3 regions of the Enterobacter cloacae complex sp. 394I7 genome follow, and region 2 is predicted to be linked to each of the others. Evidence: predicted binding sites of a transcription regulator. Region 2 holds the regulator's gene; each other region holds the start of a gene.
What was found. The regulator PurR, encoded in region 2, represses purine synthesis genes. The targets are predictions, from matches to a motif close to CANGCAAACGTTTGCNTG.
Positions count from the first base shown of each region.

Region 1: pyrC (dihydroorotase) is a predicted target of PurR. The motif match lies at 1,078-1,095, and genes of this name have one in related genera.
Region 3: pyrD (quinone-dependent dihydroorotate dehydrogenase) is a predicted target of PurR. The motif match lies at 983-1,000, and genes of this name have one in related genera.

Region 1 covers NZ_JBXWCR010000001.1:657,909-660,177, reverse strand. Annotated here, with positions in the region: gene mdtH (multidrug efflux MFS transporter MdtH) at 1-347, shown strand, start outside; gene AC2FAP_RS03180 (lipoprotein) at 472-1,032, shown strand; gene pyrC (dihydroorotase) at 1,159-2,205, shown strand.
Region 2 covers NZ_JBXWCR010000001.1:892,696-894,964, reverse strand. Annotated here, with positions in the region: gene AC2FAP_RS04375 (MFS transporter) at 1-194, opposite strand, end outside; gene cydH (cytochrome bd-I oxidase subunit CydH) at 358-447, opposite strand; gene purR (HTH-type transcriptional repressor PurR) at 745-1,770, shown strand; gene punR (DNA-binding transcriptional activator PunR) at 1,787-2,269, opposite strand, start outside.
Region 3 covers NZ_JBXWCR010000001.1:529,728-531,996, reverse strand. Annotated here, with positions in the region: gene pyrD (quinone-dependent dihydroorotate dehydrogenase) at 1-887, opposite strand, end outside; gene ssuE (NADPH-dependent FMN reductase) at 1,137-1,712, shown strand; gene AC2FAP_RS02500 (sulfonate ABC transporter substrate-binding protein) at 1,705-2,269, shown strand, end outside.

The sequences.
Region 1 (2,269 bases), 230 kb from region 2:
TGATGCCCATCGGTCTGGTGAATTCTCTCCAGCAGCTGTTTACGCTGATTTGCACCTTCTATATCGGCTCTATCATCGCCGAGCCGGCTCGTGAGACGCTGAGCGCCTCGCTTGCAGATGCGCGTGCCCGCGGCAGCTATATGGGGTTCAGCCGACTCGGTCTGGCCTTTGGTGGGGCTTTGGGTTACGCCGGCGGCGGCTGGCTGTTTGATGCAGGCAAAGCGCTGAATCAACCGGAACTGCCGTGGATGATGCTCGGCGCGGTGGGCTTTATGACGCTGCTGGCCCTCTGGTGGCAGTTCAGCCAGAAGCGCAGCGCAAGCGGCATGCTCGAACCGGGCGCGTAGCCCTTCCCTCTGGCGGGAGGTCCCTCCCGCCTCACTTCTCAGTTTTTTCTGCTGGTTTCTGCCATTTCACACTGACATACTGACGTAACAGGACAGAAGCGCCGATTTTTCGTTGAGGAACACTATGAAGAAAATTGTCATTGCCGCTGCATTCATTGTCAGCGGTCTGCTGGTGGGCTGTAACCAGCTTACGCAATACACCGTCAGTGAACAGGAAATTAATCAGGCGCTGGAAAAACATAACAACTTTTCAAAAGACATCGGCGTGCCCGGGCTTGCCGATGCGCATATCGTCCTCAGCAACCTGACCAGCCAGATAGGACGTGAAGAGCCAAACAAAGTGACGCTGAACGGGGATGCGAACCTCGATATGACCTCCCTCTTCGGCAACCAGAAAGCCAATATCAAGCTGAAGCTAAAAGCGCTGCCGGTCTTTAACAAAGAGAAAGGGGCTATTTACCTGCAGGAGATGGAAGTCGTCGATGCGGAAGTCACGCCGGACAAGATGAAATCTGTGCTGCAAACCCTGATGCCTTATCTGAATCAGTCGCTGCGTAACTATTTTAATCAGCAGCCAGCCTATGTCTTAAGTGAAGACAAGAGCAAGGGTGAAGCGCTTGCGAAAAAGTATGCTAAAGGGATAGAGGTGAAACCGGGAGAAATCATTATTCCCTTCACTGATTAATCCGTAGGGCGCCGAGGCGCCCTTTTTTTTACGGAAAAGTGTGCAAACGAAAACGTTTCCGCTTATGATTTGTGTCCGGCAAAAACAGCCATCCGAATGACTGATTCCTGACAAGCCGGAGCTTCCATGACTGCACAACCCCAGGTTCTTAAAATCCGCCGCCCTGACGACTGGCATATCCATCTGCGCGATGGCGATATGCTCAAAACCGTCGTGCCTTATACCAGCGAAATTTATGGCCGCGCGATTGTCATGCCTAACCTGGTGCCACCAGTCACCACCGTCGATGCCGCAATGGCGTATCGCCAGCGCATTCTGGATGCCGTCCCGGCGGGCCATGATTTCACCCCGCTGATGACCTGCTACCTGACCGATTCCCTGGATCCAAACGAAGTGGAGCGCGGGTTTAACGAAGGCGTATTCACCGCTGCGAAACTTTACCCGGCCAATGCCACCACCAACTCCAGCCACGGCGTTACCAGCATTGATGCCATCATGCCGGTGCTGGAGCGTATGCAGAAACTGGGTATGCCGCTGCTGGTTCACGGTGAAGTCACGCATGCCGAGATCGACATCTTTGACCGTGAAGCCCGTTTTATCGACTCCGTGATGGAGCCCCTGCGTCAGCGCCTTCCCGCGCTCAAAGTGGTCTTCGAGCACATCACCACCAAAGATGCCGCTGAGTATGTCCGCGACGGTAACGAGCTTATCGCCGCCACCATCACGCCACAGCATTTGATGTTTAACCGTAACCACATGCTGGTTGGCGGTGTACGTCCGCATCTGTACTGCCTGCCGATCCTCAAGCGTAACATTCACCAGCAGGCGCTGCGCGAACTGGTTGCCAGCGGTTTCTCCCGCGCGTTTCTGGGCACGGATTCCGCACCTCATGCGCGTCATCGCAAAGAAGCAAGCTGCGGCTGTGCGGGCTGCTTTAATGCCCCAACCGCTCTCGCCAGCTATGCAACCGTGTTTGAAGAGATGAATGCCCTGCCGCATTTCGAGGCGTTCTGCTCACTCAATGGCCCCCGTTTTTATGGGTTGCCGGTCAATGAGACCTTCATTGAGCTGGAACGTAAAGAGAGCCAGGTTGAGGAAGCCATTCCACTGACCGATGACACGCTGATCCCATTCCTGGCAGGTGAAACCGTTCGCTGGACGGTAAAACGCTAAAAAATCAGTGCCCCTTGTTGTCAAACCGATAATATACCTGTATAAATAAACAGTATATTACACA
Region 2 (2,269 bases):
GAAAGCAGAAGCGTCATGAGCGGTGCCCCCACCATCACGCCAATGGCGTAGGCGCTGATGAGCATCCCGGCCGCCGGGATAGAAACATCCACGCCCCGGGCGATAACAGGCAGTAACCCCATCGGGGAGAATTCAGTGGTGCCAATCCCAAAAGCGCCAATCGCCAGGGCAAGCAGGGGAAAATTGATTTTCATGCGTCAACTCCGGATGCCGTGTCATGTCGTGACACAGAACAAAGAAGCCGAAAGCATGACATCAATCACAAAAAATGAGAAGTTAACAAATTGGCAAAAGATTTTTGCCGCAGGCGTAACAATCAGGAAAACTGAGAGGGAGAGAGCTCTCCCTCCGTGTAAATCAATGCAATGCAGCCGTCAGACCCGCCGCAACAATCAGAGCCAGTACAATAACGGTGGTCACCAGCGAAAACTTCAGATCGTAGCTCATCAATTTTTCTCCTTTTAATCTCCCCACGAAAAGTGAGCCTGCTCATTTTTACACAGTTTAGTTCAAAAATCTTCCTGGATTTAAACTGATAACCACTTTAGCTCTTCCCCTTTTCATCAAGATAGGACAAAATTCCACGCTAAATTTATTAGCGTACCGGCCATTGACCCCCTCCTGACGTCCTGTGTCGTTTTCCCGGCGTGCCGCAATTCAAGATTGCGTGATAAGGGTGAGAGAAGGCAAACGTTTACCTTCAAGTTTTTCAGGAGTTTAGGATATGGTCTGGAGTGACATTTAATGGCAACAATTAAAGACGTAGCAAAACGCGCAAACGTTTCCACTACAACCGTATCACATGTAATTAACAAAACCCGCTTTGTGGCGGAAGAGACGCGCAACGCCGTCTGGGCGGCAATCAAAGAATTACACTATTCACCGAGTGCGGTGGCGCGCAGCCTCAAAGTTAATCACACCAAATCCATTGGTTTGCTGGCTACCAGCAGTGAAGCGGCCTATTTTGCCGAGATCATTGAAGCGGTCGAGAAAAACTGCTTCCAGAAAGGCTATACCCTGATTCTGGGCAACGCGTGGAACAGCATTGAAAAACAGCGCGCTTATCTCTCCATGATGGCACAAAAGCGTGTGGATGGCCTGCTGGTGATGTGTTCAGAGTATCCGGAGTCCGTGCTTTCCATGCTGGAAGAGTACCGCCATATTCCTATGGTGGTCATGGACTGGGGCGAAGCACGTGCAGACTTCACCGACTCCGTCATCGATAACGCGTTTGAAGGCGGCTATATGGCAGGCCGTTATCTGATTGAACGCGGTCACCGTGAGATTGGTGTGATCCCGGGTCCACTGGAGCGCAACACCGGAGCCGGGCGTCTGGCCGGGTTTATGAAAGCGATGGAAGAGGCGCTGATTACCGTGCCGGAAAACTGGATCGTGCAGGGTGACTTTGAACCGGAATCCGGTTACCGCGCAATGCAGCAGATTGTCTCCCAGCCGCATCGCCCGACAGCCGTTTTCTGTGGCGGTGACATTATGGCGATGGGTGCTCTCTGTGCCGCCGATGAACTGGGTTTGCGCGTGCCGCAGGACATTTCCGTGATCGGGTATGACAACGTGCGCAACGCGCGCTTCTTTACCCCGGCGCTGACCACCATCCACCAGCCAAAAGACTCGCTGGGTGAAACGGCCTTCAATATGCTGATGGACAGGATCGTCAACAAGCGTGAAGAGTCTCAGTCTATTGAAGTTCACCCGCGTCTTATCGAACGCCGTTCCGTTGCGGATGGCCCGTTCCGCGACTATCGTCGTTAATCTTTTACGGGGCCAGTTATACTGGCTCCCGTAGCCATTCCCGGTTAAGCGTCTCACTGTCTCCCAGGTAATCCAGCAGCCAGGCCATTGCGGGCGACACATCATTTTGTTGCCAGGTGAGGCAACAGGCCGCATCCGGAAAAGGATTTTCCAGCGTCAGTTCAACCCATTCACCGGTGTCGATTCGGGGCCGTGCAAAATGGCCAGGGACCATGGCAACGCACAGCCCTGCGCTGAGGCATGTTGCTGAGGATTCCCAGTCCGGCGCAACCACCCGTCGCTGGTTATCCAGCAGCCAGGTAATGCGTTTGGGCAACGAACGCGAGGTATCTTCCAGCACCAGCGAGGGCCAGTTACGGAGCGTTTCGTCGCTGAGCGGCCCGTCCATGGCCGCCAGCGGATGATCGCTTGCCACCACACATTTCCAGCTGAGCATGCCCATGTCGCGAAAGGCAAAGCGTCCCCCAACCGGGATCGCCTGCGTGGCACCGATCGCCAT
Region 3 (2,269 bases), 360 kb from region 2:
CCGACGCCAATAATCGGCAGTCGTCCTTTTAATTCTGCTGACAGAGCACGAATAATTTCTGTGCTTTTTAATTGTACCGGACGTCCACTTAACCCACCCGCTTCGTCACAGTTTTTCATTCCCTGAACGAGCGAGCGATCGAGTGTGGTATTGGTCGCAATCACCCCGTCAATATTATGGCGAACTAAACTGTCGGCAACCTGGATCAATTCTTCAGCAGAAAGATCCGGTGCGATCTTAACCGCAACCGGAACATATTTATGGTGGATCGCCTGGAGCTCATTTTGTTTATTTTTAATGGCACTCAGAAGATCGTCCAGTGCTTCGCCATATTGTAAAGAGCGCAGACCCGGGGTATTTGGTGAGGAAATATTCACCGCAATATACCCCGCGTAGGCATAGACTTTTTCCATACAAATCAGATAGTCATCTTTACCCTGCTCTACCGGCGTGTCTTTATTTTTGCCAATATTGATGCCTAATACACCATCAAAATGGGCTTTTTTTACGTTCTCAACAAGGTGATCAACGCCGAGGTTATTAAAGCCCATGCGGTTGATCAGCCCTTCGGCTTCGACCAGGCGGAACAGACGCGGCTTATCATTACCTGGCTGCGGACGCGGCGTGACGGTACCGATTTCGATGGAGCCAAAGCCCATCGCGCCCAGGGCATCAATGCACTCACCATTTTTATCCAGACCCGCCGCGAGACCCAGCGGATTTTTAAAGGTCAGGCCCATGCATTGCACAGGTTTTTCCGGCACGTTTTGACGCACCAGTGCGGCCAGCGGCGTTCCGGTAATACGACGTAACTGCTGGAATGTAAATTCATGAGCGCGCTCAGGGTCGAGCTGGAAAAGGGCTTTACGAACGAAGGGGTAGTACATGAACTCTCCTGGATTCCCGGTGTGCAAACCGGGAGGGGATTATGTGCGATCCGGCCCGGAAAGGGAATTGACCTGTGGCAAAAAAAACACCGTTAGACGCAATCGTTTACCTCGCAGCCCCGTTCTTATGCGCTTTTTCGCATTTTAATTGCAGATAAATCATTTAGTGGAATAACCGGGCAGTGTCACACTCCTGAAAATTGTTATGAATGTTAGATAAAAGCAAACAATTAGTTATAAGGAGCATGCATGCGCGTCATAACCCTGGCCGGAAGTCCACGATTCCCCTCTCGCTCCAGCGCACTGCTGGAATATGCCCGTGAAAAGCTCAATGCTCTGGATGTGGAAGTATGCCACTGGAATCTGCATAACTTCGACCCCGAGGATCTGCTCTACGCCCGTTTTGACAGTCCGGCGCTGCAAACGCTGACTGAACAGCTTAAAGGGGCTGATGGCTTAATCGTGGCGACGCCTATCTATAAAGCTTCGTTTTCCGGGGCCCTGAAAACCCTGCTCGATCTGCTGCCTGAACGTGCGCTGGACGGCAAAGTGGTTCTGCCACTGGCAACGGGCGGCACGGTGGCACATTTACTGGCGGTGGATTATGCCCTCAAGCCGGTACTCAATGCGCTAAAAGCGCAGGAGATCCTCCACGGCGTCTTTGCCGACGACTCGCAGGTTATCGATTATCAACACAAACCTCACTTCACGCCGAATCTGCAAACCCGTCTCGACAGCGCCCTGGAAACCTTCTGGCATGCCCTGCACCGCAGAGATATCCACGCCCCGGCGTTTAACCCGTCACAGGGAGTCGCCCATGTTTAAAAGATTAACCCGTCTCGGACTGGCCGGGCTGTTAGCGCTCACCTCGCTGGCCCACGCGGCAGAGACGGCGCCTGAACATTTACGCATCGGCTATCAGAAAGGCAGCGTCAGTATGGTGCTGGCTAAAAGCCATCAGCTTCTGGAAAAACGCTTCCCGAAGACCACATTCTCCTGGATTGAGTTCCCTGCTGGCCCGCAAATGCTGGAAGCCCTGAATGTCGGAAGCATCGACCTCGGCAGCACCGGGGATATTCCGCCAATATTCGCGCAGGCGGCGGGGGCCGACCTGGTTTATGTCGGCGTTGAGCCGGCCAAGCCGAAGGCTGAGGTCATTCTGGTCCCTGAAAAGAGCACCATTAAGACGGTCGCCGATCTCAAAGGCCACAAGGTTGCATTCCAGAAAGGCTCAAGCTCGCATAACCTGCTGCTGCGGGCCCTGCAGGAGGCCGGTCTTAAATTCACCGACATTCAACCCGTTTATTTGACGCCGGCTGATGCTCGCGCCGCTTTCCAGCAGGGCAATGTCGACGCGTGGGCTATCTGGGATCCCTACTACT